4 regions of the Janthinobacterium sp. Bl 1 genome follow, and region 4 is predicted to be linked to each of the others. Evidence: predicted binding sites of a transcription regulator. Region 4 holds the regulator's gene; each other region holds the start of a gene.
What was found. Region 4 encodes sigma-54, which starts transcription at its own class of promoters, with help from an activator protein. Its sites were predicted from a motif close to TGGCANGNAANCTGCTTT; they were not measured.
Positions count from the first base shown of each region.

Region 1: a site for sigma-54 is predicted at 960-977, ahead of AC4BCN_RS06240 (beta-propeller fold lactonase family protein). Genes of this name have one in related genera too.
Region 2: a site for sigma-54 is predicted at 1,121-1,138, ahead of AC4BCN_RS04865 (TorF family putative porin). Genes of this name have one in related genera too.
Region 3: a site for sigma-54 is predicted at 889-906, ahead of AC4BCN_RS15420 (circularly permuted type 2 ATP-grasp protein). Genes of this name have one in related genera too.

Region 1 covers NZ_CM177086.1:1,358,385-1,360,567, reverse strand. Annotated here, with positions in the region: gene AC4BCN_RS06240 (beta-propeller fold lactonase family protein) at 1-896, opposite strand, end outside; gene AC4BCN_RS06235 (TonB-dependent receptor family protein) at 1,100-2,183, shown strand, end outside.
Region 2 covers NZ_CM177086.1:1,073,299-1,075,481, reverse strand. Annotated here, with positions in the region: gene AC4BCN_RS04870 (P-II family nitrogen regulator) at 1-261, opposite strand, end outside; gene AC4BCN_RS04865 (TorF family putative porin) at 273-1,040, opposite strand; gene AC4BCN_RS04860 (accessory factor UbiK family protein) at 1,311-1,559, shown strand; gene AC4BCN_RS04855 (YifB family Mg chelatase-like AAA ATPase) at 1,671-2,183, shown strand, end outside.
Region 3 covers NZ_CM177086.1:3,474,671-3,476,853, forward strand. Annotated here, with positions in the region: gene AC4BCN_RS15420 (circularly permuted type 2 ATP-grasp protein) at 1-853, opposite strand, end outside; gene AC4BCN_RS15425 (sensor histidine kinase) at 1,027-2,154, opposite strand.
Region 4 covers NZ_CM177086.1:867,211-869,393, forward strand. Annotated here, with positions in the region: gene lptB (LPS export ABC transporter ATP-binding protein) at 1-466, shown strand, start outside; gene AC4BCN_RS03915 (RNA polymerase factor sigma-54) at 471-1,949, shown strand; gene hpf (ribosome hibernation-promoting factor, HPF/YfiA family) at 2,019-2,183, shown strand, end outside.

The DNA.
Region 1 (2,183 bases), 490 kb from region 4:
CTGGCCGTGTCGATGACGGAAACGCTGTTCGAACGGCCATTGGCCACATACAGCTTGGCGCCATCGGGCGTGATGGCCATGTTCCACGGGCGCTTGCCAACGGGAATGGTGGCCGTGACCTCGTTGCTGGCCGTGTCGATCACCATCACCGTGCCATCGATACCGTTCGAGACATACACCTGCTTGCCGCTGGGATGGACCACGATGCCATTCGCATTCTTGCCTGCAGGAATGGTGGCAATGGCCTTGCGCTCGGCCATGTCGATGACGTAGACGGCATTGACCAGTTCGCACGCCACGTAGGCGCGGCCCGAGTCCGGACTGAAACCGATGCCGCGCGGACGCAGTCCCACGGCGATGGACGCCACCTGGCGGCGCTGCGCCACATCGATGACATCGACTTGTTCAGCCTCTTCCGCGCTGACCAGCAGCCAGCGCCCATCGGGGCTGAAGACGGCATGTTCCGGGTTGCGTCCCTGTACCTTGATATCGGCGAGCAAAGTACCGGTATGGCCATCGAGCAAGGCCACGCTATTGTTTTCCTCGACGGCCACGGCCACGTGACTACCATCTTGCGAGGCGCTGACGCCTTCGGGCGACTTGCCCAGCGCCACCGTGCGCACGGGCGCGTCGCCAGCGTTATCGATCAGCAGCAAGGCGCTGCTGGCGGCGTCCGTGACAAACAATTGCCGCCCGGTGGGGTCGGCGGCGATGCCGCGCGGACGCTTGCCGGCTGCAATCTGGCGCACCACCTGGTCGGTCGCCGTGTCGATCACGCTCAAGGTGCCCGATTTTTCATTGGGAACATAAGCAAATGGAGCGGCCTGGAGGGCGCTGCTGGCGAGCGCAGGCAGCAGCCAGCACACCTGGCGCAAGCGCGAGAAGAAGTTGGGCATAATCACCTTTCGATGGCAAAACACAGGAAAAGCGCGCGGCATCGGCGCATCTGAACATTGCTGTATGCAAACGCCGTGCCACTGACACGCGTATAATTTCAGCCCACCAATGGAGACATGGCAGGCATATTGCTTGATACAACTATGCAGACCTGCGCCGCGCACGCGACCAAGCAGGCTTTTATTCACATTGGAGAATCCGCATGCAGCACCGTTTCCGCCTGAACACCATCGCCAGCCTGTTTGTCGCCGGCAGCGCTACCCTCGCCCCCCACGTCTTTGCCGCCGAGGCAGCTGCCCCGGCCAACGGGCAACTGATGGATACGGTGGTCGTCAGCGGCAGCCGCATCGCCCACCCCAGCCAGGAAGTGCCGGCCTCGATCGACGTCGTCGACAGCGCCCGCATCCAGGATGGCCAAATCCGCGTTAACGCGTCGGAAGCGCTGGCCGCCGTGCCGGGCCTGGTCGTGCAAAACCGCCAGAACTACGCGCAAGACTTGCAGATCTCGTCGCGCGGCTTCGGCGCCCGCTCGGCGTTCGGCGTGCGCGGCGTCAAGCTGATCAGCGATGGCATTCCCGCCAGCATGCCTGACGGGCAAGGCCAGGCCGCCACCTTCAATCTCGATACGGCCGAGCGCATCGAAGTGCTGCGCGGACCGTTTTCTGCCATCTACGGCAACCATTCGGGCGGCGTAATCCAGCTGTTTTCCAAGGATGGACAAAATCCCCCGTCCGTCGAATTAAATGTGGTGGGCGGCAGCTACGGCACCAACAAGGTGGACTTGACGGCGCAAGGCCAGGCAGGCGGCATCGGCTACGTGCTCGACGGCTCGCGCTTCCGCACCGATGGTTTCCGCGACCACAGCGCCGCCACGCGCGAACAGGCATTCGGCAAGATCACCGTCAAGCCGACGGCGGACAGCAAGCTGACCATCGTCGCCAACAGCCTGCATCAGGGCAACACGCAAGATCCGCTGGGCGCCACCTGGGCCACGTTTGCCCGCGACCCGCGCGCCGGCGAAACCGATGCGAGCGACACGCAAAACCCGAAGCGCACCCTGGCCGAGCGCTACAACACGCGCAAGAGCATCGACCACCAGCAAATCGGCGCCACCTATGAACAGTCGTTCGGCGACGACCGCCTGCATGTGATGGTGTATGGCGGCAATCGCGACGTGATCCAGTACCAGGCTTTTACCAAAGGCTTCCAGGCGCCGGCCAGCCATTCAGGTGGCGTGGTCGACTTCCAGCGTGAGTTCTACGGCATCGACACCAACTGGCTGCACG
Region 2 (2,183 bases), 210 kb from region 4:
GCCGATTTTACCGGTACGCGCGGCACCTTCGATCGCTTCGATGGCCTGGTCGACAATGGCGTCATCGACGGCCGCTTCAATCTTGGTTTTTGGCAAGAAATCGACGACATACTCGGCGCCACGGTAGAGTTCCGTGTGACCTTTCTGGCGGCCGAAACCTTTGACTTCGGTAACGGTAATGCCTTGCACATTGATAGCCGACAAGGCTTCACGTACTTCGTCCAATTTGAACGGTTTAATGATTGCGGTAATCATTTTCATGGCAGTCTCGCTTAAAAGGTTTTGGATACGGTCAGCACGAGACCGGATTTCGCCAGATTCTTGCCATTCGGTGCCAGCGACGTGATGTTGGCCTTCACTGCAGCGAGGGAAACGGTCGCCATGCCGAAGTCCTTGGTCACGCCGATCTTGACATCGTTATAGCTGAGGGAATCATTGTGCTCGACCTTCTGACGTCCGATATGCAGGTTCAGCATATAACCATCATGCACCTCGACGTTGGCGCCCACATCGAGGTAGCCGCTGTTCTTGCTGTCGGCAACACCGAACAGATTCGTGGTCGAATGCGAGTATTTGATATACACCGGGCCATAGCCGAGCTGGCCGTACAGTTCGAAGGTGTTGGCATTGGTGCTCAGCCCATTCGAGGGATAGAAATAGTACAGGCCGCCCACGTCATAGGTAAAATCCTTGCTGATCTCGCCACGCTTGCCGCCGTACACATCCCATTCCAGGTCGGTATCGCCGCCGCCGTCCTTGATCCATTTGATGCTCGACAGCCAGGTACCGACGTACAAACCCGTCGGATTGTGGGTATAGTCGGCACCGCCGCTGATGGCGGGTTTCAAGCGGCTTTGCGAGATGCCGCGGTAGCGGTAGTCGCTGGTCAGCGCCACGTTGTAGCTCACCACGTTATCAGGTACGGCCTCGGCTGCAGCAGGCGCCGCCACTGCATCCTGGGCCATGGCGCTACCGCACAAGGCGGTCATGGCCAGCGTCAACGCTGCAGCTAAAGTCATGTTCTTGGACAGATTCTTCATGGCGATTCCCTTTTATTGAACTTTTAAAGCGGTTGAGGTTTAAAATCTTGGCTGGAGATCACAAAGCGTTCATACCTTCTTTAGCAGAATACGTGCCAGCTCCATTGCCACCTTGACAGGTGCGTTTCCGGCCATACATACCCTCCAAGCCTCTGGGCATGCGGGTACGGGCTGCTGAAGCATTGTGAATTTGCCCAGTTTCGCACCAGATTAACGCCGCTGTGCACCGCAATGGTGCGATGCACAGGCCGCACCATAAAAGGACTGACCATGGACATGAATACCTTCTTTAACGACTTGCAAGGCAAGATCCATCAAGCCATCGAAAACTCGCCAGCCAAGGATATCGAGAAAAACGTGAAATCGATGATGACCCAGGGCTTCGCCCGCCTCGATCTGGTCACGCGCGAGGAATTCGATATCCAGGCGCAAGTACTGGCCAAGACCCGCGCCAAACTGGACGCGCTGGAACTACGCCTGATCGAGCTGGAAACGCGCCTGAACGATAGCAAGGCGTAAGGGACCGCCAGCCAGGCGCTGATATTGACGGCCTTGCTGGCATAGCTCAAGCCCGACGGCCTTCCACGCGCTAGACTGATCCTGCCCGCGCCCGCGCCACAGGGGAGTCTGATGAGTCTGGCCGTCCTGAAAAGCCGCGCCCTGGCCGGTATGGAAGCGCCCGAGGTAAGTGTCGAAGTCCACCTTGCCAATGGCTTGCCTTCGTTTACGATTGTCGGCCTGCCGGATACGGAAGTGAAGGAATCGCGCGACCGCGTCCGTGCCGCGCTGCAAAACTGCGGCTTTGAGATGCCGGCGCGGCGCATCACGGCCAATCTGGCGCCGGCCGACCTGCCCAAAGAATCGGGGCGATTCGACCTGCCCATCGCACTGGGTATCCTGGCCGCCTCCGGCCAGTTGCCGAGCGACCAATTACACCACTACGAATTTGCTGGCGAACTATCGCTGTCGGGCCAGTTGCGCCCCATCCGCGGCGCCCTGGCCATGACCTTTGCCATGCAGCGCAGCCGGTCGGGCGCACCGCGCGCCTTCATCCTGCCGCAGGCGAACGCGGACGAAGCGGCTCTCGTCAGCGATGCCTGCATCTATCCCGCCCACAGCCTGCTCGAGGTCTGCGCGCATTTT
Region 3 (2,183 bases), 2.6 Mb from region 4:
GCGGGTCGAGGAAATCGTCGTCCACGCGGCGGTAGATCACGTCGACTCGCTTGGGGCCGCGCGTGGTGCGCATGTACACCGAGTTGTCGTTGACGAACAGATCCTTGCCTTCGACCAGTTCCACACCCATCTGCTGGGCCAGGAACGCGTGTTCGAAATAGGCGGAGTTGTACATGCCTGGCGTCATGACGACGACCGTGGGGTCATCGACGCCCATGGGCGCGACGGAGCGCAGGTTGTCGAGCAGCATGTCGGGGTAATGGTCGACGGGGGCGATGCGGTTGCGGGCGAACAGTTCCGGGAACAGCCGCATCATCATCTTGCGGTCTTCCAGCATGTAGGACACGCCGGAGGGCACGCGCAGATTGTCTTCCAGTACATAGAATTCGCCCTGGCCCGCGCGCACGATGTCGACGCCGGCGATGTGGGCGTAAATGTCGGAGGCGACGGAAATGCCCTGCATTTCCGGACGGTACTGGGCATTCTTGTAGATTTGCTCGGCGGGAATGATGCCCGCCTTGATGATGTTTTGCTCATGATAAATATCATGGATGAACATGTTCAAGGCTTGCACGCGCTGCACCAGGCCCGTTTGCATCTGCGCCCATTCGGCGGCGGGGATGATGCGGGGGATGGTGTCGAACGGAATCAGGCGTTCCGTGCCGGCATCGTCGCCATAGACGGCAAACGTGATGCCGACCCGGCGGAACGTCAGGTCGGCTTCGGCCCGCTTGCGGGCGATGGTCTCGGGGGATTGCTGCTCCAGCCAGTTGCTGAATTCACGATAGTGTTCACGTACCTTGCTGTCCGCACCCACTTCATTTGCAGTCATTTCATTGAAAAAATTTGCCATGTTGTGATTTCCCTTGAGCCGTGTCTGACTATAGCTCAGCAGAAATCGTGCCAGTGCGGCGCACCCGAAAGTATGTAAAAAATGACCATTTTTGTGGCGTAAAACCGTCATCCGCACCGTATTGGTGCGTTACTGCGCGGAAGATGCCGGTGTTGGGGCAGGTGGCGGCGAGGTCAGGCGTCCGGCGTGACGAAGGGCCGGCAGTCGATGGGCAGGTCGATGGTAAACGTGGTGCCCGTTTCCGGCGCGCTGTCGACCAGCGCGCTGCCGCCGTGGCTTTCCGCCACGTTTTGCACGAAGGGCAGGCCGATGCCCCAGCCGGGCGCGCTGCCCTGGTGTTCGCGGCGCAGATATTCGAAGATGCGCTCGGTCTGCTCCGGGGCGATGGTGCTGCCCGTGTTGTGCACGGTAAGTATCATGCGTTCGCGCAGGGTGTTGATGTGGATATGGATGGGGCCGTCGTCGCCATACTTGAGGGCATTGCCGACCAGGTTTTCCAGGGCGCGGCGCAGCGAATTTTCGCACCACCAACCGGTGACGGACGCGCCCGTGACCTCGCACTTGCCCGGATGGCCCGTATTCACGCTGTCGGCCACCTGCTGCGCCAGCGGCAGGATATCGAAGCGATGCAAGACCAGCGGCAGTTTCTGCCCCCGGTGGTAGCTGAGCGTATCGAGCAATTCCTGGATCATGTCGTCGAGGCGCTTGCCGTGTTCGATGATTTTCGACGCCAGGGCCGGCACGTCGAGCTGCTGCGCGCGCCGCTGCAGCAGCTGGGCGCTGTTTGTCATGACGGAGAGGGGATTGCGCATGTCGTGCGACAGGCCGGCCGCGATGCGCCGCTGGAAGCTTTCATGCATGGCCGTAAATTCCAGGATGGCTTCGCGGATGCCCGTATCGATCGACGCATTGATCACCTTCCAGTCGCGGCGCCGCAGCGGCACGCCCGCGTCGAGGGCCGCATCGGCGAAACAGTCGCGGAAGATCTGGTATTCCTGGATCACTTGCTCCGGGCCATAGCTGGTCATGCGCGCCCGTTCGTTGCCGTGCACGGCAGGGGCATTGGTATTGCTGGTGGCATTGTCGCGCGGATATCCTGGCGTCAGCGCTTCGGCCAGGTTGTCGAAGAAGGCGGGCAAGGTATTGATCAAGATGGGTGTCAGCAAGGCATCGGCGCCGCGCACCTTGGCGCGCACCTCGTGTTCCCATTGCGTCAGCACGGCATCGCGCATGCTGAAGATGCGCCGCGTGCGCGCGGGCATGTCCAGTACATGCATTTTCTGGTCAGAGGCATAGGTCATCGCAGCTCCCCTTGGACAGCTCGGCATCC
Region 4 (2,183 bases):
TAAGCTGACGGTGGAAGACAATATCCGCGCCGTGCTGGAAATCCAGACCGTCGAAGGCCGTCCTTTGAAGAAGGCCGAGATCGAGGAGCGCCTGGATAAACTGCTGGCCGATTTGCAGATTGAAAAGCTGCGCGAGAACCAGGCCCTGTCCCTGTCGGGCGGCGAGCGCCGCCGCGTGGAAATCGCCCGCGCGCTGGCCACCGATCCCCGTTTCGTGCTGCTCGATGAACCGTTCGCCGGCGTCGATCCGATCGCCGTGATCGAGATCCAGCGCATCGTGCGCTTCTTGAAGGAGCGCAATATCGGCGTGCTGATCACCGATCATAATGTGCGCGAGACGCTGGGTATTTGCGACCGTGCCTATATCATCAACCAGGGCTCGGTACTGGCGTCGGGACGCCCCGACGACATCATCGCGAACGAGTCGGTACGCCGGGTCTATCTGGGCGAACACTTCCGCATGTAAGCCAATGAAACAATCATTGCAGCTGCGCACTTCGCAGCACCTGGCACTGACGCCGCAGTTGCAGCAATCGATACGCCTGTTGCAATTGTCGACCCTGGAATTGCACCAGGAGCTCGAGCAACTGCTGACGGACAATCCCTTGCTCGAGCGCCTCGACGATCCGCTCGACCGTTCGCTGCGCCTGCTGTCCGACGGGGCCTTGAGTTCCACGGCCGCGCCGGCTGAAGCGCCGCCCCAGCCGCCAGGCCAGGAGGCGCCTGCCGCGCCGGCCGAAGCGGAAACCTTTGACGGCGAGGCGGGCGAGGGCCCGGCCGCTGCGGACGGCGGCGACAGCGACTGGAGCGAGGCGAGCCGGGGCAAGGCGCCCGACGACGAAGATTCGCGCCCGCAACTCGAGGCCCATCACTGCACCTTGCGCGAACACCTGATGGAGCAGATGCGCGTGACGGTGCTCGAGTTGCGCGACCGCGCGCTGGTCGAGCTGATCATCGACGCGCTCGACGACAATGGCTATCTGGAAGAGACGCTCGACGACATCCTGGCGCGTCTGCCGGAAGAGCTGGAAATCGATGCCGACGAGATGCGCACGGCCTTGTCGCTGCTGCAAAGTTTCGATCCGCCCGGCGTGGGCGCGCGCAATGCGTCCGAATGCCTGGCGCTGCAGATCAAGCGCTTGCCGCACATCGCCATGGTGACGCGGCGCATGGCCCTCGTCATCGTGGAAAAGCACCTGGCCTGGTTTGCCCAGCGCGATTTCAACAAGCTGAAAAAAGCCCTCGATTGCGACGATGAAGACTTGCGCGAAGCACAGACGGTGATTCGCCAGTGCAATCCGCATCCGGGCGCCGTATTCGCATCGGACGTGTCCGATTACGTGGTGCCCGACGTCGTCGTCAAGCGCGCGCGCAATGGCTGGCAAGTGACCCTGAACAACGACGTCATGCCGCGCCTGCGCGTCAATGCCATGTATGCCAACTTGCTCAAGCAGGGCAAGGGCGAGGGCGCCATGGGCGCACAGTTGCAGGAAGCCAAGTGGTTGATCAAGAATATGCGCCAGCGTTTCGACACGATCCTGCGCGTCGCACAGGCGATAGTAGAAAGACAAAAGAACTTTTTCTCGCACGGAGCCGTTGCCATGCGCCCCCTTGTGCTCCGTGAAATAGCTGATACACTGGGTTTACACGAGAGTACTATCTCGCGGGTAACAACTCAAAAGTACATGCTGACCCCGCACGGCATGTTCGAGTTGAAATATTTCTTTGGTAGCCACGTCGCCACCGAAGCGGGGGGCGAAGCGTCATCGACGGCGATACGGGCATTGATCGTGCAACTGACAGGAGCAGAAGACCCTAAAAATCCTTTATCCGACAGTAAGATTGCGGACATGCTGGGGGAACAAGGCATGGTGATTGCGCGACGTACTGTTGCCAAATACCGGGAAGCGTTGAAAATTCCGCCAGTGAGCCTGCGTAAGTGTTTGTAAGTTTTTTTCGGTTCCTCTGCGGGCCGGATAGGATGGACCGCACGAACCCGATCATCTTTAGGAGTGTGTATGAATCTCACCATCAGCGGACATCATCTCGAAGTGACACCAGCCATCCGTGAATACGTACAAACGAAGCTGGAGCGCGTGAAACGTCATTTCGATCAAGTTATCGATATCGCCGTGATTCTGACCGTGGATAACCTCAAAGAGAAAGAAAAACGTCAAAAGGCC